DNA from 3 places in the Arthrobacter sp. U41 genome. Region 1 is predicted to be linked to each of the others. Evidence: riboswitches for the same ligand, from Rfam matches in the RefSeq annotation. Region 1 holds a riboswitch; each other region holds the start of a gene.
The links. Region 1 has a riboswitch for cyclic di-AMP ahead of ASPU41_RS20295 (NlpC/P60 family protein). Riboswitches for the same ligand answer to the same signal wherever they lie in the genome.
Positions count from the first base shown of each region.

Region 1 (6,433 bases):
ACAACGTATCACCAACCCTGCAAGGCATTACATAGGCGCGTACACGACAAACATTACAAATGTTGGACCGGAACTGCGCGGTCGGCTGAACACGTCCATAGATGTCTCGCGAACGTTCGTTGCCGGACGCAGCGCGTGCCTATACGCGGCCCTTCTGTGTCGCAAACGCATCAATGACGGATGCCAAGATCCGCTCATCCCAAAAGCTCCTCAACCAGGGAATACCGCTCCGGGAAGTCGCCGACACCCCAGGGGTCTCTGTGCCCACTCTCTACCGATGGGGCTTGGCAGCAGGCGGACCGAGGCGCCGGGCCCACGAATGTTCGGTTGAGCTTGCCGGGCTTGGCGTTAGTGGCTGTGCGACGTGTGGGTGTCGGGTGCGGGCGCCGCGGGGGCATCTGTCGGTTTGTCGAGGGTGGGGTCTTCGCTGGTCGGAGCCTCCGCGGGTGCCTGCGACGGTGCCGGCGTGGAGTCGTGGCTGTGGCCCTGGGAGTCGAGGGTGCTTGCGAGGGCGGACATGCCGAACCACGTCAGGCCGGCGACCAACACGACACCTGCGGCAAACGGGCTGACCAGGTGGCGCAGGCCGCCCTTGGCGTCCTTGGCGATGAACGCGACGTACGACATCAGCAGGCCGATCGGAGTCATCCAGGCGCTGCGCTCGGGGAACTGTTCGAAGTGCTGGATGCCGCCGCCGACCAGGCCAACGCCGAAGGAGAGCAGGAGCGAGAACGTGACGAGCGAGATGGCCCGGCCCAGCAGCGGTCGCTCATCGACGAGCACGAACTCGTTGACGATGGTGCCGAGGAGGAACACGACCGCACCGACGACGCAGATGATCGCGTATAGGCCCGGGTTCACCGGATAGTGCACGACGGCGCCGGCGATAAGGGCCGCGCCCATGAAGTAAAGCATCGCGCCGATGTAGCGCGAGTAGAGCGAGGGAGTCCGTTTCGCGAGCTCTGCCTCATAGGAGGCAATGTCTTCGCGGCTGAGGTCGTTCTGAACGGTCATGTCTGGTGAGTCCTTCGTTTTCGGGTGCGTGAGACCAGGCAGCCGTAACGCCGACACCGGAGGTTGGTGCGGCGTGGCGCTGCGCGTGCTGCTCAGCAGGGCAAAATTCAGTGGTTTGTTAGCCCGCGCGGACGAAGGTGACGGCACCCTTGGACGTCATCCAGGTCAGAGGGTGCACAGCGGTTTCATTCTTCCCGTTCAGGCCTGAGCTGAGGACCTGGCCGTTGCCGACGTAAATTCCTACGTGGCCAGGCTGCATGACCATGTCACCGGGCTGGGGGTCGGTGACCACGGTGCCGTAGTTCATGAACTGCATCGGGCCCAGGTCCCCGACGGGGATGCCAGCGGCGTTGAGGGCGTTTTCGACCAGCCGCGTGCAGTCCTGGATCATGCCGATCTGAGCGTAGGCGGAGGACACCATAATGGAGTTAATGTCACCGGCTGCGGGGGCGGGAGCCGGAGCGGGCGCAGGCGGGGTGACGGTGACTTTGGCCGAGACGGGTGCAGACGTCGTTACGAAGACCGCGGGCACCGCGGCCTTCGCGGTTTCCACAGCAGGTTTCGGGGCTTCCGCTACGGGAGCGGGCGTGGTTTCTACGTCCGGGCGCTCGAAGGAAATCTGGATGGTGGCATCGGCGGTCAGCGGGGCCTGTATCTGGCTTGCGACTTCGAGGTTGGCGGCCGGTTCAGCTTCGCGCTGGGCGGGGGCGTCGGCTGCCTGGGCGGCAGCAATACCGCTGGTCAGCACGAGACCGGAAGCTGCTGCGAAGACAGCGGCCTGGCGGCCTGCGCCGCCGGCCTTCGCGGTAACGGACGTGGTTAGTGCGGCAAGAGTGCTGGTCTGGGGGACCGCGCGGCGGCGGCCGTGAGTTTTGCGCATGGGCATGTAGGGGCCTCTCCCACTGCCTGCGAGGTTAGCTGTCGGATTCGGGTGGGAGGCACCCGGCCGCGTCAGGCGCAAAAGTGCACCAGGCACGGCTTCACCCCAAGACCTGCAAGAAGCGGGCCAATAATGGGTTCCCCGTCTCTGCCGGACGAAAAGCGAACGGATCCCGGGCAGCGGCAGAGTTAGGCAATCTGTTCGGGAGTGCCGCCTCAAGGAGAAACCGGCACGACTTAGACCGTACTTCACCCCAGCAATGTTTGTCACATTCCGGTAACGGCGCATCTGACATGTGCGGAACTGAAATCCGTCCCGAACTGCCCCTCGCTGCGTCCACGGAAGCCCCTGCCCCCCGGCAGCTGCCGGTGCCGCTGTTGAGTTCGGTGTTGAGGGCCTCAGCCGGTAGGGAAGGCCGTCTCCGCCCTCGGGGGCGTGGAATCTGCCTCTGTGCAGCTCGTCCCGGGCGGCCGTTCGCTGGTGGTTGTGGACGGTACGGCCGGCAGCGCCGCGGTTGGCGGCGGCTGTCACAGCCGCCGGCTACACGTTGGCCAGCAACTGACTGTTTAAGACATCCGGGTCCACGATGATGATGGGACTGAGCGCGCAGCTGCTGCTGCGTCGGGGGAAACTCAATGCCTCCCAGGTGCGTTGAAACAAAAGTGCTGACCGGCCGGAACGCTCCTGCCGGTACGCTGGAATAGCATCGGCCCTGCACGGAAAGGAGCAGACATCGTGACAACGGCATCCCGCGAAAGCCTCATCACGTACCTTCTCCGTGCAGGTTTCCTGGCTGCGGCGCTGGCCATCATCGCCGGGATTTTTGGCATGCACATCATGACCGGAGCCCACAGCACCGCGGCGCACGCCATGCCCGCGGCAGGTACCGGGAGCGCCCTGACGCAGCTGCATGACAGCACCGGCCACTCCGGCCACGGTGCCGCAAAACCAGCAGCCGGGGCGATGCAGGTGGCGGCCGCGGAATCGTCGTCGTCCTGTTCGTCGGCCGGCGCGTGCCCGGAGATGTCGGCCGGGGGTGCTGCCTGCGTGCTCGCGCCGGCGAACACCTTTCTGACCGCGCCGCTGCCGGGAACAGCACCGTACGCGTCGCCGGACTTTGGCGGCGCGGCCGCTGTCAGCACGAACTATTCCTATTCACCGGACAGCCCTTCCCCCGGTGACCTCTGTATCAGCCGGACGTAAACGAGCATTACTGCGCCGGGCCTGCCCTGGGCGCAACAGTCCAGCTATTTTGCACGCATCAACTGGCGCGTCCTTTTTGTGGGCGCGGCCGCCACTGCAGCAATACGGAGGCGCTCCACAGCGCCGCTGATACTTTTGAGGACCCTGATTTCCATGAAGAAGACCCTGACCATTTCCGCTGCCGCCTTTGCCGCAGTCATCGCCCTGGCCGGCTGCTCCGCCGGTACGGGTTCCGGCAGCTCGGACTCCACCAGCATGCCGGGCATGAACTACGGCGGCAGCACGGCAACGTCCACCAGCTCAGCCCCGGCAGCTGCTGCCGACTTCAACGATGCGGACACCATGTTCGCTCAGATGATGATCCCGCACCACGCCCAGGCCGTGACGATGAGTGAGACCATCCTGAAGAAGGAAGGCATCCCCGCCGAGGTGACGGATCTGGCCACGAAGATCAAGGACGCCCAGGGGCCCGAGATCGGGAAAATGACCGGCTGGCTTCAGAGCTGGGGCCAGTCCACCGCGATGCCGACGAACATGCCCTCCGGGCACAGCATGTCCGGGATGATGAGCGAGGACGACATGGTCAAGCTCGAGGCAGCGCAGGGCACCGAGGCAGCGAAACTCTTCCTGACCCAGATGATCGCCCACCATGAAGGCGCCGTAGAGATGGCCAAAACCGAGACCACTGACGGGAAGAATGCCGACGCGGTCCAGCTCAGCAAGGACATCGTTAGCGCCCAGGAAGCCGAGATCCAGGAAATGAAAGACCTGCTGGCCACCCTGTAGCCAGCACACCCAAAGGGCGCCGGCCCCTCCCCCTGGGACCGGTGCCCTCCCCAACCATTTCCCGGCCATCTTCTTGGAGTCCCCGTGCCCCTGCACTTTCTAACCCGACACCGGCCCGTGGCCGGCCTCGCCGCGGCAGCGGCCCTGATGTTCATCCTGTCCGCCTGCTCCTCCGGGTCCACGACCACCGCACCGTCCAGCGCCGCCTTCGCCCTTCCCAGCTCCCACGTCCATGGCCTGAGCGTGAACCGCGAAACCGACCAGGTGCTGCTCGCCACCCACGAAGGACTGTTCGACGTCACCAAATCCCCGGCCACCCAGATCGGGGACACTAATGACCTGATGGGCTTCACAGCCGCAGCTGGCCAGGGCGTCTTCTACGCCTCAGGGCACCCCGGCCCCGGCTCGGACCTGCCAAACCCGATGGGCCTGATCAGATCCGTGGACGGCGGAAAAACCTGGGAACAGCTCTCCCGCCAGGGCGAATCTGACTTCCATGCCCTCGCCGCCACCAAGTCCGGGATCGTCGCCTATGACGGGACGTTGCGGACCAGCCCCTACGGCAAAACGTGGGCCGATGCCCAGGTCGACTTCGTCCCCGCCGTGCTGGCCGGAACCCCCGAAGCCGACACGGTTCTCGCGACCACCCGCGACGGGCTCCAGCGCTCCACCGACGGCGGCAAAACCTGGGCCCTGGTCCCCGCGGCGCCTGTCATCCAGTTCGCGGCGTTCGCCAGCGGCACCGAAGTCATCGGTGTTGAACCCGGTGGTGCAGTCCAGTATTCAGCAGACGCGGGAAGCACCTGGATACAGACCGGTTCGATCGAGCAACAGGTCCAGGCGATAACTGCCGTCAAGGGAGCCGAAGGCAAACCATGGATCTGGGCCGCGACCACCGAAGGGCTTGTCGTCTCCACCGACGGCGGAACGATCTTCCGGGCCGCGGACGCCGTCCGATGAACACCACAGGGACGATGATCACGGCAACATAGGCGGCTCACTGATGGAGCATCAGGAAAGGATCTGGTTCGTGGACCCGGCGACGCTGCAGGACGCCGTGGTGGACCGGGCCGCGCTGGAAGCCCGGCTGGACGGCTGCAACGACCCGGACCGCGTCTGGGTGCTGTCCCTCCTGGGCAGAGGCGAGGAAGCAGTCAACGAAGCCCAGGCACTGCTTGCAGCCTCCCAGGACCCTTTCCGTGCGCTGCTCGTGCTCGGCTACGCCTACCAGCGCCTGTACAGGTGGCCGGACGCCGCCCGGGCACAGGAGAAAGCCCTCCGCACAGCACACACCAAGGTCAGGGAAGCCCAGGCACGCCATCAAATCGGACGTCGGCTCTTTGACGAGGGCCTTTACCTCGCTGCCGCTGCAGAGTTCGACTGGGCCGGGGACCTGTTCAAGGCCGCAGGCCGCTCCCGGGCCGCTCACACCTCCCACCACGCAAGGGACCGGGCCCGGAAGGTCCACCTGCACAACAGGATCTCCGACCAGAAAGATCACTGATACCCGCCAGGTCACCGCGTACGAAACGCACGACCGCAACAAGGAGCGAAAGGAGGGACGCAGCAACACAGGCCCGGACCACTGCGCAAAAATGCGCGCGGGTTCGGACAGTGATTCCCAGCCAAGTAACCCCTACCGGAAAAGAGAGCACAATGACCCACAAAACCACTCACACACTGCTCGATGCCTACCCGAAGGACCTTGGCGACATCGATCCGCACAAACTGGCCGAATGCATCGCGGCCTGTTTCGACTGCGCACAAGCCTGTACCGCTTGCGCCGACGCCTGTCTGAGCGAGGACATGGTCGCGGAACTGACCAAGTGCATCCGCACCGACCTGGACTGCGCCGACATCTGCACCACAACGGGCAACATCCTCTCCCGCCACACCGGCTACGACGCCAACATCACCCGCGCCGTCCTCCAGGCCTGCGCCACTGCCTGCAGAGCCTGCGCCGAAGAATGCGAACAGCACGAAAACATGCACGAGCACTGCCGGATCTGCGCCGAAGCGTGCCGGCGCTGCGAAACGGCATGCAACGAACTACTCGCATCCCTGGGCTGACTGGAGCCCGACCGATGAGGGCCCGCCACCGGGCGGGCCCTCAGCTTCTCCCTCAGCAAGCGTGCGTCTTCACTCAGCTCCCGACGGATTGTGCGGCCGTGAAGAGCAACAACCTCGACATGTACACTCCGCCCAGCACAACCCCTGTCAAAGGAAACATCATGAGCAATGCCAAGAAGCTGCGTAATGAACGCCAGGCCATACTGTCCGGCATCCGGGCCAGGCAAAAGGCGAAAGAACGCAGAACCAAAACCTTCCTCTACGGCGGCTTCGGCCTCGTCCTCGCCGCCATCATCACCGCAGTAGCCATCGTCCTCACCGGAGCAGTGCAGGAACGCAACGCGCTAGCCGAAGCAGCCAAACAACCAATCGAAGGTGTCAGCACCTATGACAATCTGTCCCGCAACCATGTGCAGGAAGCCGTGCAGTACCCGCAGGAGCCGGGCGTGGGAGGCGACCACTCAGCACGATGGGTAAATT
Region 1 covers NZ_CP015733.1:74,610-81,042, reverse strand. Annotated here, with positions in the region: gene ASPU41_RS22865 (hypothetical protein) at 349-1,014, opposite strand; gene ASPU41_RS20295 (NlpC/P60 family protein) at 1,133-1,900, opposite strand; cyclic di-AMP (ydaO/yuaA leader) riboswitch at 1,904-2,099, opposite strand; gene ASPU41_RS20290 (hypothetical protein) at 2,630-3,097, shown strand; gene ASPU41_RS20285 (DUF305 domain-containing protein) at 3,251-3,883, shown strand; gene ASPU41_RS20280 (F510_1955 family glycosylhydrolase) at 3,968-4,843, shown strand; gene ASPU41_RS20275 (hypothetical protein) at 4,887-5,387, shown strand; gene ASPU41_RS20270 (four-helix bundle copper-binding protein) at 5,540-5,953, shown strand; gene ASPU41_RS20265 (DUF3105 domain-containing protein) at 6,115-6,433, shown strand, end outside.

Region 2 (8,305 bases), on a different replicon from region 1:
GTCTGCAACAGGTCAACCCGGATCTGGACAATGTCGACGGCCAACGACTCCAGCGTCCAGGTCGTGGCGCCAGGGCCAGCGTCGCCGACGCTTTTGGCGTAACCTGCCCGGTCCAGAAGCGACAGACGAATAGCCAATCCCCGACGACGTCCGAGGGCCGGGAAAATTTGCATGAACCACGTCACGGCCGCGGTCAATAGGCCGAAGCCAATGACTGATTCAAGCGGAGATGCCATCCGGATCCACGGATCGATAGCGACCACGTCGCCAAAGCCGACGGTGCTGAGCGCAGCCACCGAGAAATACAGGGCTTCCGCGAAATCGCCGTAGCGGGACTCGTCCACCCCGGCGGCGTATACGAAGCCCTGTGGAACATGCGGGAAGTAGATCAACCCCCAGCCCACCGCCTGCAAGGCCGCCCACAGCACAATCACCGCGACGACCGCCGCGGGCCCTGCGACCGAGAGGAACCTGCTGCCCAGAGCGTGAGCGACGCGCCAGACCGTATCAATGCAGAGGCGGCTGACCCGGCCCTGTCCGCTGGGATGCAGGAGAGTGTGGAACACGTCGTTTGCACCCAGCCCGATGATGCCGATTCCCAGAAGGGTGAAGATCCATTCCATGGCCTGCAACTCCTGATTCAACTAGAGAATTTGTGAGGCGAAGAGCGAAGAACCCCGGAAAGCAGTACCGAAATTGTCGGCTTCGATCTCCGCGCTCACATGCTCAATCCCGCGGCGAAAGGAGCGGAAGTTCTTGATGCTCTCAGGCCAAGGAACCACGTCCTGTACATACCGGCAGTATCACCCCTCCAACCTAAAATCTCCGGCAGTTCTAGAAGGGCCGTGCTCGGAGTTCAGGACGCGTGCGTGGGGAACTCGCACGGCATCTCCAACCCGTCATGAGACGGTATTTATCGGCGGAGTGACCACTGGCGTCTGCGTGCCGCCCGGGATGGGTCAGAGAAGGCCCATGGGGTCCACAGGCGATCCATTGAGCCACGTTTCGAAGTGAGCATGGCATCCCGTGGAATTTCCGCTGCTGCCCGAGTACGCAATCAGTTGGCCCTTGTCCACCCTTTGCCCGGTCGATACGGTAACGCTGCTGTTGTGGTAGAGGATCGTGGTGAGTGCGTCACCTCGGACCACGCCGTGGGAAACCATGACGGTGAATCCGCCACCGCCGCTGGTCCAGCCGGCAGTTGTGACCGTTCCCGCGGCCGAAGCATAGACCGGAGTGCCGCAGCCAACCCCGAAATCTATACCGGAGTGGAGGTAGCTGCCGGTCCCCAGGAAATCGATCGTCCCGGGGGGAGTAGCGCGCCAGCCAAAGCCGGACGTAACCGGAACTCCCGCACCAAATGGGCGGCTGACCCCGAACGAGGAAGCGTCGCCTGGCGCCGGAGTCTGCGGCGGGGCGGGGTTCTGCCCCTCCGGGGCCCGGGCGGCGGCCTGCGTCTTCGCGGCCTGCTCGGCCAGCCAGGCTTCGCGTTCACGGCGCTGATTTTCGGCAATTTGAGCCGCGATGGCCTGCTGCTGGGCTTTGACGGACGCCAGTTCCGCCATGATCCGGGGTTTCTTGGCGGCCAGATCTTGTGCCGTAGCCGCGGTCGATATAATCAGCTGATCGAGGTCTTTTTTGGCCGCGGTGGCTTCGGCCCGGGCGGCCTGCTCAGCTTTCAAGGCCGTCTCGGCCTGCTGTTTCAGGTTCGTAATTTCCTGGCGCACGGCGGCGAGCCTGTTCTGAGAGTTCTCGTCGACCGCTCTCTTGTCCCGGGTTCCGGCGGCGGCAGCATTCTGGGCCTTCAGGGCCTGTTCGGTGTGAGTGATAGTGTCCGCGGCTGCTGCGAGGTCGCCGGTGCCGAAGAAGAGGCTGAGGTCCTGGGGTACGCCTCCGCGCTTGTAGGCATCGGCGGCTATCTGTCCCACCATCTTCTGGCTCTCCGCCATCGCCTTCCGGTTTTGAGCCAGTTCGCGGTCTATGTCGGCCAGTGTCCGTTCGGCGGCAGATATGCGCAGAGTGTATGCATCGACTTCACGGGCCGCGGCTGCCACCCGGGACTGCGCTTCGGCGACCGTCTGCTCTGCCGCCGGCATCCGGGCCTGGTAGGTGGCAAGCTGCGAAGCGGTGGTAACGAGCGACGAGTCCACGAACTCCAAAGATTCTTGAACCTGTGCCGCTTGATCCTCCAGCTGCGACTGTGTGTCCTGCAGGTTTTCCGCCTGTGCCGCGGTGCCGCCCAGGGCAGTGAGCAGCAGACCGGCCACCAGGATCCGGGCGGCGAACCGGACCCGTCGGCGGCCGTGCGGTGGGACGGAGGACGGAGCCGGTACAACTCCGGAGATGGAACGCATGCTTGATGACCTTCACAGCAGGGGACCCGATCGAGACTACGGGACGTCTGCGTAAGGCCGGCAGATGGTGCCGGGTGACACGCCGGAGGGATGCTGGGGGAATCATTCCATCGTTTCCGGGTCGGCGGTCGCCGCCGGGGACGGACGGTATCCCGACACGCAAACATATCTGCTTTGAAACCGCGGGCGCGTATCTACGATGAAGTTACGAAGTAACGAAGTAGCGCCGTCGGCTTCGGCAGCGGCCAAGCGCAGACCGACCGGTATTGTTTGAGTAGTCCCAGAGTCCAAACCCGCCGGCTCTCCGGAGGACGAAATCGGGCCGGGTCAGGGATCCTGATTCACGTCTCGACAACCGACAAGGAAACACTCCGTCATGAGCACCGGCTCTGGAAGTACCCGCATACGCCGCCAACCGGCTCCTGCTCATTGTCATGACCCGGCAACGGGCGACAATCTGGCGTGGTGGCGAATTTGATGGCAGCGTTTCTGGTCCGCGGGCTCACGGTCCTGACTGTTTCGCCGTCGCCGTCTCCGGCCCCGGGCGATGGGGGGCTGCGTACTGGCCTGACCGCTGACCAGATTACGCCCGGACTTCTTGGCTTCGTGATGACGGCCTTCATGGTTATCGCCGTCATTCTGCTGATGGTGTCCATGACGCGGCGAATCCGGCGTGTCCGCTACCGCGGGCAGCTCAGTGACGCCGCAGAAGCAGGCGGCACCGCAGAGGTAGCGCCGGCTTCACCCGCTGTGAACGCTGAGCGCCCAGGCCCAGGCCCCGAGTAGACGCGGCTGCGGCACCGTGCCTGAAGGGGCTGCGCCGGACGCACAGAGCGTACCCGTTGCCTTACCCGGTCCCTGGCCAGCCTTAATGACCTCAGGAGCCATGCCGGGACCGTTGCCGGGCATCACGTAACCTTATCCGGACTGAAGATGAACTTCCGCCCGGATCTGTCGTGGGCGCATTGTTCAGGCCCGCGGTGTCCGTTGCCTGCCATGCTTTTGGACTCCGGCGCGGATCGCTGGTGATCAGGCCAGGACTGCCAGAAGGTCTGTGCAGGAGGCTTGGCACCTGCGGCAGGCCTCTGCGCAGATCCTGCAGTGTTCGTGCATACCGGCGTGCTTCTCGCATTCCTCGGCGCAGGCGGCGCATGCAGCCCGGCAGGCCTCAAGAACGGTGCGGATGATGTCGGCGTTGGTTCCGGTCCGGCGGGACAGAATGCTGCCGGTCGCGGCACAGATGTCAGCGCAGTCCAGATCCGTGCGGATGCACGTGGTCAGATCGGCGACCATGCTCTCGCCCAGGCAGGCGTCGGCGCAGGCCGTACAGGCCTGGGCACATTGAAAGCATGCGGCGATGCATTCGGCGAGCTTGTCCTTGTCGATTCCACCAAGCTCCCCTGGGTAGGCGTCAAGCATCGCAACGATGTGATGGCTCATGGTGTTGCTCCTGTCGCTGGTGGTGAGGCGGGCAGCGGGCTGGCGCCGGCTGCCCGCCTCCACAGTAACCCTGCCGCCCTTGCACACCAACGGCCCGCCAGCGCGGGCAGTTTCACCAGGGCCTTCCGATGCCGATGCGCTTCTGGGCCCCGGGCATCCGGGGCAACCGATTCCTGGCTAGCCTCCGGCTACGGCGCCGGTGATGAGGGATTTGAGGATGCTTTGATCGGCCAGGCCCAGGATCCTGGCGGCGACCCGTCCCTGTTTGTCGAGTACGAGGGTGGACGGGACCGCCTGCGGTGGTACGTACTGGGTCATGGCCAGCAGGATGCCGCCGTTTTTGTCCTGCATGCTGGGGTAGGTGATTCCGAAGGTCCGTTCGAAGGCGACAGCGGCTTCCTCGTCGCGGACGTTCAAGCCGTAGAACAGGACGTTCTGTGGTTTGAACTCGTTCCAGAGTGCTTCCAGCCGGGGCGCTTCGAGCCGGCACGGGGCGCCTGCGGCGTACCAGAAGTTCAGGACGATCACCTTTCCGGCCCAGTCGCCGGAGTTAACGACCGTCCCGTCGTACTGTTCCCCCGTTACTGCCACCGGCGGCTTCCGCTCGGCGGCGGCATATTCGGTGACGGAGCCGTCCCCGGCGATGTAGTTCTTGTTGTCGCCGGCTTTGGCCTGCTGGGCGAGGGGATCGCCGGAGGCGCATCCTGCAAGAACCGGGGCGGCCAGGACGCCCAGAAGAGCTGAGGACAGCAGACGGCGCCGGGAGAAACCCGGCATTGTCTCCGGAGCCAGGGGAGCGGCGTCCGACGGTGTCGGGAGGCTAGGTTTATGCATGGCTATCCTTTGATAACGGAATTGTAACTTCGAGGCCAGGCTGGATAGAGTTGACGCAATACATACCCCGCACGGGTATGCGTGAGGCCGCTTCGCCAAACCCCGCCGGCGGTCCATGAACTTTCAGTCTTTTGGCGGGGGCGGAGGACCCTCAAACGGCGCCATAGCGCGCCTTGGGGTGAAGCCGGCCCTGTGAGTCCACGCCTGTGGGACGGCTTGCGGGGCGGGCCGGAGATTCCACTCGTCCGAATCCGACAGCTAACTTCGCCGGCGCTGAGAGGACACGCGTTTTGCCTTCCCACCGTATACACGGCCGCCGCCGTGCCGTTCCCACGTCTTCGCCTGCCCAGGGGCGGCGCCGGGCCGCCGTCCTTACGCCCGCCGTCCGGGGAAGCCGCGGGCAGCGGCTGGGCGCGGCCGCGACGGTCACGGGGTTGATTGCCATGACGGTGCTCTCCGCGGCGCAGGCAGATCCGGACCGCTTGGACGCCGACCGGGAACGCCCCGCCGCCTCGGCAACGGCAGTTGAACAGCCGGCGGTCACGGCCGACGCAGGCGCCGGCCTGGCCTTTGACCGGCCCGCCGTCCGCTCCTCACCTGCACCGAGGGCATCACCGGCACCGAACGTCCAGTCGGCCCGGACTCCGGCAACGACCGGGCCGGGCGCTGGCCAGGCTGCGGCGTCCGTTCCTGGCGTGGGGTTGCGGGCGCCGTTGTCCTCCGTGAATGTCAGTTCCCCCTTCGGTCTCAGGGTGAACCCGCTGACCGGGGCATCCGGGGAGTGGCATACCGGGATCGACTTGACCGGGGCCTGCTCCACCGCCGTCTTCGCCGCCGGAGCCGGGACGGTGCTCGAGGCGGGTTGGAGCCAGTACGGCGGCGGAAACAGGATCGTGTTGGACCACGGCAACGGCTTGAAATCCACGTATAACCACCTGGCGAGCATCGGTGTCTCGGTCGGGCAGGTCGTCGCTGGGGGCGCGTTGATCGCCGGTGTGGGGACGACGGGAAACTCCACCGGCTGCCATCTCCATTTCGAGGTTATGGTCAACGGCCGGACGGTCAATCCTGCCGCATTCATCTGAGAGGGCTTTCCGCGGCTCCCGGACAAACGGGGCGGGGGATGGTTTTACGCATCGCTGTTGCCGGGGCGTGTGTGTGCGCCGTTCAGGTGTTCACGGTTCAGTGCTTCCAGCTGATCGTCGGTGAGGCTGTCGAAGGAGATAGCTTCGCTCCGGTCGCTGCGGGCGAACCGGACGAACATCAGGATGATCAGGGGAACGTCGACGATTTCGGCCAGGAACCACAGCAGGTCCCCGGCGAGCTGCTGGTCCCGCAACGCCTCGGGCAGCCAGCCAGGGTGCCCGGCCAGGGCCTGGGTTGCCCCGTCCAGGATCTGCGGACTGATCCGCATCATGATCCCGGGCACGGCGTCGGCGACGAGTTCGATGAACACGTAAATGAATTCGACGATGATGAGCGCACTGACGGCCTTGGCCGGTCCGTCCTCGATGATCGGTACGACCATCAGCAGTCCTGTCAGCGGAACGAGAACGGTCAGGGCCACGTCCCACAGCGGGTCCGTCCGCAGGGGAGGAACAGCGGAGTCAGGAAGACGGTGAACATTCCCAGGCCCAGCAGCGCCGCAACGGCGGTGTTGCTCAATGACCGCATCACCGGGTGGTCCAGGAATGATCCGAGCCGCTCCACGCCGTCCGGTCCCAGCGTCTCGCGGGCCAGTGTCAATGGTTTGCCGGCGGTGACGAGCAGCGGGACGATGAACAGGTATGAGGTGATCTTCAGCGTGAAGACCCAACGCAGGTCGTGGCTGTAGACACCGGTAAACCCGAAGCTGAGCAGCGCGAAGCTGCCCAGGCCCAGGACGTAGACGTCAGGGTCCGCCACCACGGCCAGCGGATCCCGCGCCGCCTGGCGGCGCCACGGCCGCGGGCATAGAGCAGGGCTGCGGCGGCCAGCAGAGCAAGGGCCGGCCAGTTCAGGGTCCAGGAGGTCAGGACAACATCCAGGGGCGGCATGCTCAGCGCTTTTTCGTCTCGGTGCGCCCGGCGAGAACTGCGCCGATGAGGATCAGCACACCACCGGTGGGGTAGCCGATGAAAATGTCCTCGGTGAGGCTGGGCCCCTGCCCGGTAGCGGCCAGGTGGGCGATCCAGTGGCTGATGGCGACCAGCGCGCCGGCGGCCATAAGAACCTGTCCGATCCGGACGAACCGCCTGTGCCGGCGGTAGCCGGACTCGGCGTCAGCCGGTGTTTTGGGCTTGTGGAACTTCTTCATGCGGTTTCCTTTGCGTGACGCGTGGTGGGCTTAGCCGTTGGTTCCGCCGGTGCACGCGGCGCCGGGTTCCGGTGCCTTCGGGGACTGGGCGTAGGCGCCGATGAAAGCGGCGATCCGCGGGTCCCCGGCGTCCTGCAGGTCCAGCCGGGTGCCCCAGGCGGTGGCGGTGACCGGGGTGCTCTGGTCGTTGTCCGGGCTGAGCAGGAGATAGGGTTCGGCCTTGGCGAGATCGGTGAGCTTGGTGATCTCTGCCGCCGGCAGGTCCGGTTTGTAGGTCAGCCACACAGCGCCGTGTTCGAGGGAATGGACGGCGCGTTGTTCGCTGACCGGTTCGGTGTAGACTCCGCAGTTCGTCCAGACCGGCGCATGGTCACCTCCGACGCCGGGCTCCTGGGGATAGGCGACTGCAGTCTGGACGTGGTTGCGGGACAGCCCGGTGTACGTCTGGACCCCGTCGATGGGTTTTTTTGCAGCTTCGGCGGCTGCGTTCTTCTCCTGTATGAAACCGCTGACGACGAGGGCCACAGCGGTAATGATGATCGCCAGGACCAGGCCGAAACTGCCGTAGACCAGGAGGTTCCATTTGCGTTGCTTGGCTTTCTGCTGGGCCCGGACGGCGGCCAGGACGGCCTCGTGCTCGGCGCGGCGCTTTCCGGCGTTACTCATGTGTTGGTCCTTTGGATGGGTTCGGCAGGATCGGTGCGCGGATCGGGCGAGCGGGTGCCGACTTCTGAGCGCGACCGAGACCGGAGGGCCTGGAAGAGGGCTATGCCTGCGAGGAAGAGCAGGCCTGAGACCCAGGTGTTCACGCGCAGCCCCAGGATGGTGTTGGCGGGGTCGGAGCGCATCAGTTCGAAGACGAAACGCCCGGCGGTGTAAAGAACGACGTAGAGCGCGAACACCGAGCCGGCACCAAGCTTGTATCTGCGGTCCAGGAACATCAACAGCGACGCGGCGCCCAGGCACCAGAGCGATTCGTAGAGGAAAGTGGGTTGGAAGTAGCCCAGCACTTCCGGTGCGCCGCCGGGCCCGGTTACCGCCTGGCCGGTGGCCTGGTTCATGTTATGGATCTGGAGTTTCCAGGGCAGATCTGTCGGGGCGCCGTAGAGCTCGTTGTTGAACCAGTTCCCCCACCTCCCCAGGCCCTGGGCGATCAGCAGGCCCGGGGCGGCCGCGTCCACAAATGCCGTGAAGGGCACCCCGGCACGCCGCGCCCCGATCCAGGCGCCGACAAGGCCCAGGGCGACGGCCCCCCAGATCCCGAGGCCGCCCTCCCAGATCCGGACCGCGCCCCACGGGTCCTTGCCCGGCCCGAAATAGAGCTGGTTGTCGGTGATGACATGGTAGAGCCTGCCGCCGACGATGCCGAACGGCACCGCCC
Region 2 covers NZ_CP015732.1:3,628,951-3,637,255, reverse strand. Annotated here, with positions in the region: gene ASPU41_RS16565 (potassium channel family protein) at 1-623, opposite strand, end outside; gene ASPU41_RS16560 (M23 family metallopeptidase) at 960-2,354, opposite strand; gene ASPU41_RS16550 (four-helix bundle copper-binding protein) at 3,384-3,794, opposite strand; gene ASPU41_RS16545 (TlpA family protein disulfide reductase) at 3,972-4,628, opposite strand; cyclic di-AMP (ydaO/yuaA leader) riboswitch at 4,722-4,910, shown strand; gene ASPU41_RS16540 (M23 family metallopeptidase) at 4,919-5,713, shown strand; gene ASPU41_RS23770 (cytochrome c oxidase assembly protein) at 5,758-6,195, opposite strand; gene ASPU41_RS23765 (cytochrome c oxidase assembly protein) at 6,186-6,536, opposite strand; gene ASPU41_RS16530 (hypothetical protein) at 6,667-6,924, opposite strand; gene ASPU41_RS16525 (DUF3105 domain-containing protein) at 6,955-7,590, opposite strand; gene lgt (prolipoprotein diacylglyceryl transferase) at 7,587-8,305, opposite strand, start outside.
Region 2: another riboswitch for cyclic di-AMP. It lies ahead of ASPU41_RS16540 (M23 family metallopeptidase); the one in region 1 lies ahead of ASPU41_RS20295 (NlpC/P60 family protein).

Region 3 (8,305 bases), on a different replicon from region 1:
CCCAGTCCCGGTCATAGATGAGTTGTTCGGCCGGGTCCTCGATGATCAGTGCCCCGTAGAGGGCGCGTTCGCGCTGCATTTCGACGTGGGAGTGGTACCAGTAGGTGCCGGGGTGGGGGAGACGGAAATCGTAGGTGAACCCGGTGCCGGCGGAGACCGGGTCCTGGGTGACGTTGGGGACGCCGTCCTGATCGTTTCGCAGGGCGAGTCCGTGCCAGTGGATGCTCGTCGGGTCCTTCAGCTGGTTGGCCAGCGCAACCTGGAGCCGGTCACCTGCGGTGGCGCGGATGGTGGGCGCGCTGATTCCTCCGTTGTAGCCCCACGTGGTGACGGGCTTTCCGGCGACAGTTGCTTGCAAGGATCCGGTTGTCAGGTTCTGGGTGACGGTCTTGCCGCTGAATGCCCGGCGGGCTTCGTAGTCGGCAACGAGAGGGTCAGTTGGCAGGACCCTCTCCGTGAGGCCTGGGGCGCCCTGGGTGTTGGTGCACGCGGCGAGGGCCGCCGCGGCGGCCGTTGCTACCGACAGGCCCAGGAAGCGGCGCCGGCCCAGGTGGTGATCGGGGTGGTGGTTCATGTGAAGTCCTTCGCGGTGGGGCCCAGTGTCGGGCCGCGGTGTTAGATGGGTGTGAGAAAGGTTCCGGAGAGGTTCTGGAGCTGATAGATCCACGTCACCCAGACCCCGGAAACCATGAGCACGCCCAGGATGATGAGCATGGAGGCTCCGGCGATGTTGACGACCCGGATGTGACGGCGGACGAAAGTCAGGGCTGTGCTGACCCAGTTCAGGCCCAGGGCGGTCAGGGCGAAGGGGATGCCCAGGCCCAGGCAGTAGGCGAATGCCAGCAGCGCTCCGCGTCCTGCACTGCCGGTGGTGACGCTCAGGGACAGGACAGCGCTCAGCGTCGGACCCATGCAGGGCGTCCAGCCGAGTCCGAAGACGACCCCGAGCAGGGGTGCCCCCGCGAGACCTGTCTTGCGGCCGGGGGTGAGCTTTCGGGTCTGTTGCAGCCAGGGGACCAGCCCGAGCAGGGCTGCGCCCATCAGGATCACCACGATGCCGAGGCCGCGCATCAGGGCATCCTGCCAGCGCAGCAGCCAGGACCCGATGGCGCCGAAGGCGGCCCCGTAGAGGGTGAACACCGCGGCGAAACCCAGAACAAAGAGCCCGACGCCGGCCAGGACCCGGCGGCGGTTATGTGGCTGGGTCGGGTCGGTCAGCCCGGAGACGAAGCCCAGATAGCCGGGCACCAAAGGAAGGATGCACGGCGAGAGGAAGGACACCAGTCCTGCAGTCATGGCCAGCGGGATGGCGATGACCAGCGCGCCGGAAGTCACCATGGACGCAAAGTATCCGCCGATGTCCATCGGTTCAGCTGGCGTCGGAGGGCCGGAAAGTGGCCCCGCCGTCCGTGGAGACCACCACTTCGGTGGAGGTGGCGGCCCAAACCCTGGGGTTCCCGTCGGAGCCCTCCGTCGCGGCGACGGCCTGGACCGCACCGCTGATCTGGCCCTTCCTGGTCCAGGTTGCTCCGCCGTCTGCGGAGTAGTGGACGGTGCCGCCGGGTTCGACGCCGACGGCTTCCGTGGCGCTGGCAAATGCGGCGAACTGGATCACCGGCGCGGCCTTGTCCAGCGCCCAGGTGGCACCGCCGTCGGTCGAACGCTGCACGCCGTCCTGGGTGGTGGCGAGGACGGTGTCGCTGAAGGGGTTTCCGGCCAGGGCTGCGGGAATGAAGCCTGCGCCGACTGTTTTCCAGGTGGTGCCGTCGGTGCTGGTGCGCAGGGTCCCGTCGAAGGCCACGATCCCGGATTTGGTGGCGGTGAGCGCATGGAAGTCCGATTCACCCTGACGGGAGAGCTTCTCCCACGTTTTACCGCCGTCGCTGGTTTTGACCAGACCGAGAGGACTGGGAAGGGCTGAGCCAGCGCCGGGGTGTCCGGAAGCGTAGAACACGCCGTCGTCCATGGCAGCCGTGAAGCCCATGAGGTCATTGGTGGGTCCGATTTTCACGGCCAGCTTTTTGGAAACGTCGAACAGGCCCTCGTGCGTTGCCAGCAGTACCTGGCCGGTTTCACCATTGACGCTCAGCCCATGGACGTGGGAACTGGGCCGACCGGTCGCGGTACCTGCTGACGCGGTATTGGACGCAGGGGTTGCAGGCGGGGCGCAGGCTGCCAGGGACAGGACCAGGGCGGCTGCTGCGGCCAGGATCGCCGCCGGGCGACGGCCGGATGTGGGTGGGAAAGACACGGGAACTCCAGGGATCGGAAGGAACAAGGGGCAGTGGGCCGGCCCCTGGGCGGGACCGGCCTCTGAGGATGCCGGCTAGAGAGCGGCCAGCAGGTCCTTCATTTCCTTCAATTGCGCTTCCTGGGAAGTGACGATGCTCTTGCTGAGCTGCACGGCGTCCGGGCTCTTCCCGTCGGTGCTTTCGGTCTGGGCCATCATGACTGCGCCGTCGTGGTGGGTGATCATCTGAGACAGGAAGAGCTTGGCCGCATCGGTCCCCTGCGCGGCGTCCAGTTTCGCCATGTCATCGCCACTCATCATGCCGGACATGCCGCCGCCTGACATGCTGCCGGATATCTGGGAGGATTCCTTCCAGTCGCTGAGCCACGTGGTCAGCTGGTCGATCTCGGGGCCCTGCTCTGCCTTGATCTTTGTGGCCAAAGCACTCACTTTCGGGTCGATGCCCTGCTTCTTGAGCATAATGTCGCTCATTTCCACGGCCTGCGTGTGGTGGGGGATCATTCCCTGCGCGAACATGGTGTCGGCCGCGTTGTGGTTCCCGGTAACCGTCGAGGCGGAGCCTGAGGACATTCCGGAGCTGCCGTGGTTCATGCCCGGCATGCTGCCGCCGCTGGAGTTGTTGGGGCTGGCGGAGCATCCTGCCAGCGCGATGGCAGCGACGAGGGCGGTCGCTGGGATTGTCAGAAATTTTTTCATGAAAAGAGGTCCTTGAAGACATCAACCGACGCGGGGCGCCGTCGTTTGGTGACACGCACGACAATCAGGCCGGAGTTCCCGGCAGGGCGCGTCAGGGTAAGGGCTCATGCGCCGGTCAGAACACGGCGCAGATCAGCCGCTTACGTCCGGCTGATGCAGAGCTGGCCCGGTGAAGGACTTCCCGGAAGGTAGGAGTAGATGGAGCCAGGGGTCGGCGCGGCATCGTCCACGACTGCAAAAGGGGTTTGGCCAGGTGGCGGGGCTGCCAGAGACGCGTTGCCGGGGGACGGGATGCACGACGCATCCATGGCGGACATCATCGCGCACCCGCCAAGATCAACGCATGAGAGTCCCTGGACGGACGTCGTGCCCCCTGATGGTGAACTGTCTATAGCCGGCGCGGCGCCGGGGGCACGGGATGTGTGTTCCGTGGCCGGAGACTGCATCACCTGCGGCATCTCCGCGCCCGGAACGGCGGCCGATGCCGGCATGATGTGGGAGCCGGTCATGATGTGCATGCCGAAGATCCCGGCAATGATGGCCAGCAGACCAGCCAGCAGGCCCGCGCGGCGGAGGAACGACGTAACGCGGCGGGATAAAGCGTCGGTCATGAGGTTCTCCTTCCGTGCGGGTTGACTTCGTTCAAGGGTACCGGGCCGGGCGGGCCGCGGCGTCTGATGGGTTCAACAAACCGGTAAAGGGCTGAGTTTCATCCGGTGCAGCCGCGGGGCATTCGGTACCCCGCCGATTGTGGGACTGACATCATTACGGCACCGACGAGTGGGAGCACGCGACGTTGGCGAAGACCACCCCGGCGGGGGTCGGAGATGGTGTTGTAGCAGGCGTGGATGAGGTAGCCCAAGTTCTGTGGGTTACCTGGCTCCTCGTCAATTGTCGCTCCCCGCAGGCAAACCCTCCTTGAGCACCCGCATTAATGGTTGCCCGTCTCGGCGGCCGCTGAATTAGCTGGTGCTGGCGAGGCTGTATCCGGCGCGGATTACCGCATCCCGGACCGCGGTGAGGGCAACTGTTCCGGCGACGGTCAGACGGGATACTCCGCCGGCGACGAGCTCGACGGTCGCCGACTCCACTCCGTCCACGGCCCTGACCGCGTTTTCAACCGTTTGAACGCAGTGCCCGCAAGTAAGTCCTTCGATCAGGTAGTCCAAGCCCTCGACCGGGGCCAGCGTCTGTGCGCGGGCATCGGGGCCGCAACAGCTGCGGCCAGAGGAATCCGCGGCGGAAAGGGAAAATTCGGTCCGAATATCTGATGTGCACATGTCAGGTCGTTCCTTTGCAGAAAGGCGTGATGGGGATGCTGGGGATGAACGGCTGTAGCGGCCGGCGGGTCCGCGGGCCTGGACAAACCACTTCACTGACAACAAACCAAATATACCCCCAAGGGGTATTTCTTGCAAAGGAAGCGGGCACCGCCACAAGGCAGCGCCACTGGACATGTGCTGGATCCCCGCCGATCCGCGCCGGCCGCAGCAGGATTCCGCGCTCATTTCGACCGTCCCCGGAACCGGCACGGCATCCGGAGCGGGAAGGGGCGGCCGCCGGCCCGCTGTTGTTACCTGAATGTGACATGCCATCAGTTTTACCGTACGGTCGAATCCGTGCCGGATTTCTCCGAAACGGCACTCCCGAGCCGATTGCCTAACTCTGCCGCTGCCCGGGATCCTTTCGCAAAATCGTCCGGCAGAGACGGGGAAACCACATTTTGGCTCGCCTTCGGGCAGGCCTTGGGGTGAAGCCGCGCCCTGCAGTTATGCAGACCGCAGCCGGGTGTCTCCCATCCGAATCCGACAGCTCACCCCGCAGGCATTGGGAGAGGCTCCTTTCATGTCCGCACGCAAAAATCCGGGCCGCCACCGCGCGGTTACCATCCAGACCAGCACCCTCGCGACGATTTCCAAGACCATCGTCGACAACGCCGGCGGGGCGGGACGCCAAGCCGCTGTCATCGCCGCCGCGTCGGGACTCGTTCTGACCAGCGGGATCGCCGCCCAGGCCGCAGAGGCCCCGGCACAGCGGGACTCGGCCCCCGCCTCGACTCTTGAGGTGTCCAGCCAGGCCCCGGCACAGCTCAGCGCTGACTCCAGCGTCCGGATTTCCTTTGAACGCCCCGCCGTCACCACCACCGCGGCGCCGGTCATTGAGGCGCCGAAGCCTGCTGTCCAGGCGCCGAAGCCTGCCCCGGTGGCGGCCCGGGCCGGAGGGGGCGTCCAGACGCAGCCCCGCATCACCGTCCAGCCGCAGGCCGCCACGGCCCCTGCTGCCGCTCCGGCGGCGGGCGGCGTCAACGCCGCAATGGTTTCCGCCGCCTACGCGCAGCTTGGCACGATCCAGGACTGCACGGCCCTGGTGGAAAAGGCCTTGGGGTCTGCAGGTATCCCTGTCGGGGATCTGGCCCCGTTGCAGTTCAAGAGCTACGGAAAGGTCGTCGGTGATGCGCAGCCCGGTGACATGGTCATCCAGCCGGGCCACATCGGCATCTACGTCGGCAACGGCCAGGTCCTCAGCTCCGGCATGAACGGCAAGAACCAGACCGTCGTGCATCCGCTGTCGTGGCTGACCGCCACCGGCCCCGTCACGTTCGTCCGCGCCGGCGCCTAGAAACATGCCACAAGGGCCGGTGAGTTGCTGCCTTGGGGGCAGCAGATCACCGGCCCTTGCGCGTTTGCGGCCCGGGAATACCTGCAGCCGGCTCCGGACGGCATGAGATCCCCTGGAGCCCGGAACAGAGCCTTGCAGTTTGATCGACGGAACTTCCGGTCCTGAGACTTCTCCTCGTTCGCCGGGCTAGCGGACGGCCACCGGCCGGGCGGCCGGCTCGTGCGCTGCCGGATCCTGGATCGTCGTCCCGGCGAAGCGGCGCAGGCGCAGTGAGTTGCTGACAACCAGCACGGAGCTGGCGGCCATCGCGGCGCCGGCGATCATCGGGTTCAGCAGCCCCAACGCGGCGACCGGGATCCCGACGGCGTTGTAGAAGAAAGCCCAGAACAGGTTGGTCTTGATGGTGGCCAGGGTCCGGCGGGACAGCTCGATGGCCTGGGCCACCTGGCCGAGGTCGTTCCCCATCACCGTCAGGTCGGCCGCGGCGATCGCAACATCCGTCCCGCTGCCCATGGCAATGCCCAGGTCAGCCTGCGCCAGGGCTGCGGCGTCGTTGACGCCGTCGCCTGCCATCGCCACGATGGCCCCGGAAGCCTGCAGCTTCCGGACCGCGTCCACTTTGCCTTCCGGCAGAACCCCCGCAAGGACATCCTGGGCCGGGATGCCCACGTCGGCGGCAACGATCGCCGCGACGGCGGCGTTGTCTCCCGTCAGCAGGATGGGCCTGAGCCCCAGCGCTTTGAGTCGGGTGATCGCGGCGGCGGAGCCGTCTTTGACCGTGTCGGTGAGGCTGATGATTCCCGCGGGCCGGCCATCGACCGCGACCCAGATGACAGTGGCGCCGGTTCCTTCCTGTGTTTGCAGGGCCGCGTGATGGTCGGCTGCGAGGATGATGCCGTTGTCCTGAAGCCACCCGGCCCGCCCGACGACCACCCTGCGTCCGTCCACCGTTCCGCGGACGCCTCCGCCGGGTGCGCTCTCGAAGCCGGTGACAGGCATCAGCGGCCCTTCGCCCTTGGCCGCGCGGGCGATGGCTCTTGCGATGGGATGTTCACTCGCGGCTTCGACGGCACCGGCCAGGGCAAGGAGCTCCTCCTTGGCGGGCCCGGAGAACCTGTGGATACCCGCGACGGACAGCCGTCCGGTCGTCACGGTACCGGTTTTGTCCAGCACGATAGTGTCCACGGTCCGGGTGTCTTCAAGGACCTGCGGGCCCTTGATCAGGATGCCCAGCTGGGCACCCCTGCCGGTGCCGGTCAGCAGGGCCGTCGGAGTGGCCAAACCCAGCGCGCAGGGGCAGGCAATGACCAGGACCGCGACCGCGGCGGTAAATGAGGCCTGCGGGTCCGTGGTGGAGAGCATCCACACGGTAAAGGTGACCGCGGCGATGGCGAGGACGATCGGGACGAAGACAGCACTGATCCGGTCCGCGAGGCGGGCGATGGGCGCCTTGCCGCTTTGTGCCTGGCTGACGAGTTTCCCCATCTGGGCCAGTGTTGTTTCGCTGCCGACACGGGTGGCCTTCACGAGCAGTCGGCCGTTGGTGTTGATGGTGGCCCCGGTCACCGTGTCGTCAACGCCGACCTCCACCGGCAGCGACTCCCCTGTGATGAGCGAGGCGTCGACTGCGCTGTGCCCTTCGACGACGAACCCGTCGGTGGCGATTTTTTCCCCCGGGCGGACGAGGAAGACGTCCCCGGGCTGCAGTCGGTCGGCGGCGATCAGAGACTCGACGCCGTCGCGGAGGACGGTGGCTTCCTTGGCTCCGAGATTCAACAGTGCTTTCAGCGCATTGCCTGCGCGTTGTTTGGCGTTGGCTTCAAGGTACCTGCCCAGCAGCAGGAAAGTGGTGACGACGGCGGCGACTTCGAAGTACAGGGTGTGGGCGCTCATCTCCATGCCAGGGTGTTCGGTCAGTGACGGGTCGGTAAACAGCTGCCAGCTGGAGAACAGGAAAGCTGCCCCCACCCCGATGGAGACCAGTGTGTCCATCGTGGAGGCAAGGTGCCGGGCGTTGATGGCCGCGGCTCGGTGGAAAGGCCACGCCGCCCAGGTGACCACGGGCAGGCTGAGGGCAAAGGCCCACCAGCCCCAGTGCGGGAACTGGGCGGCCGGGATCATGGAAATGATGACGACCGGCACGGTGAGGGCACCAGCCAGGAGAAGTCGAGGGCGCAGGGAAGCTGAGGCGGCCGGTGCACTTGGCCCGTCATCGGACAGGTCAGGAACAGCGTCCTCATCGTCCCGCGCCGCACGGTCTGCATCGGGCGCGGCCTTGAGCCGGGCCGTATATCCGGTCGCCGCAACCGTGTCGAGGATCTGCTGGTCGGTAATGGCATCCGGCACCGTGACCTGGGCGGATTCAAGGGGCAGGTTGACGCTGGCCTGGACTCCGTCGAGTTTTCCGAGTTTCCGTTCCACCCGGGCGACACACGAAGCGCAGGTCATCCCCTGGATGTCCAGTTCAATGATGCGCGTGTTGGTCAGGGTGCCGGAGTCCATACTCAGGCCCCGGCAGCCACGACGACGTAGCCGGCTTCTGCGACGGCTTCGCCGATTTTCTCCGGGTCGAGCTCGGCCGCCGAGGTGATGGTGGCAACGGAGATGCCGTCCTTGTTCAGCTCCACGGCGACCTCCTGGACCCCGTCGAGTTCCTGAAGTTCCTCGGTCACGGAAGCGACGCAGTGGCTGCAGTCCATGCCGGAAATATTGACGGTGGTGTTGATGCTCATGATGATT
Region 3 covers NZ_CP015732.1:3,619,503-3,627,807, reverse strand. Annotated here, with positions in the region: gene ASPU41_RS16515 (multicopper oxidase family protein) at 1-574, opposite strand, end outside; gene ASPU41_RS16510 (cytochrome c biogenesis CcdA family protein) at 616-1,365, opposite strand; gene ASPU41_RS16505 (F510_1955 family glycosylhydrolase) at 1,370-2,251, opposite strand; gene ASPU41_RS16500 (DUF305 domain-containing protein) at 2,327-2,947, opposite strand; gene ASPU41_RS16495 (hypothetical protein) at 3,088-3,558, opposite strand; gene ASPU41_RS23090 (heavy-metal-associated domain-containing protein) at 3,910-4,227, opposite strand; cyclic di-AMP (ydaO/yuaA leader) riboswitch at 4,610-4,788, shown strand; gene ASPU41_RS16485 (NlpC/P60 family protein) at 4,793-5,566, shown strand; gene ASPU41_RS16480 (heavy metal translocating P-type ATPase) at 5,753-8,068, opposite strand; gene ASPU41_RS16475 (heavy-metal-associated domain-containing protein) at 8,071-8,298, opposite strand.
Region 3: another riboswitch for cyclic di-AMP. It lies ahead of ASPU41_RS16485 (NlpC/P60 family protein); the one in region 1 lies ahead of ASPU41_RS20295 (NlpC/P60 family protein).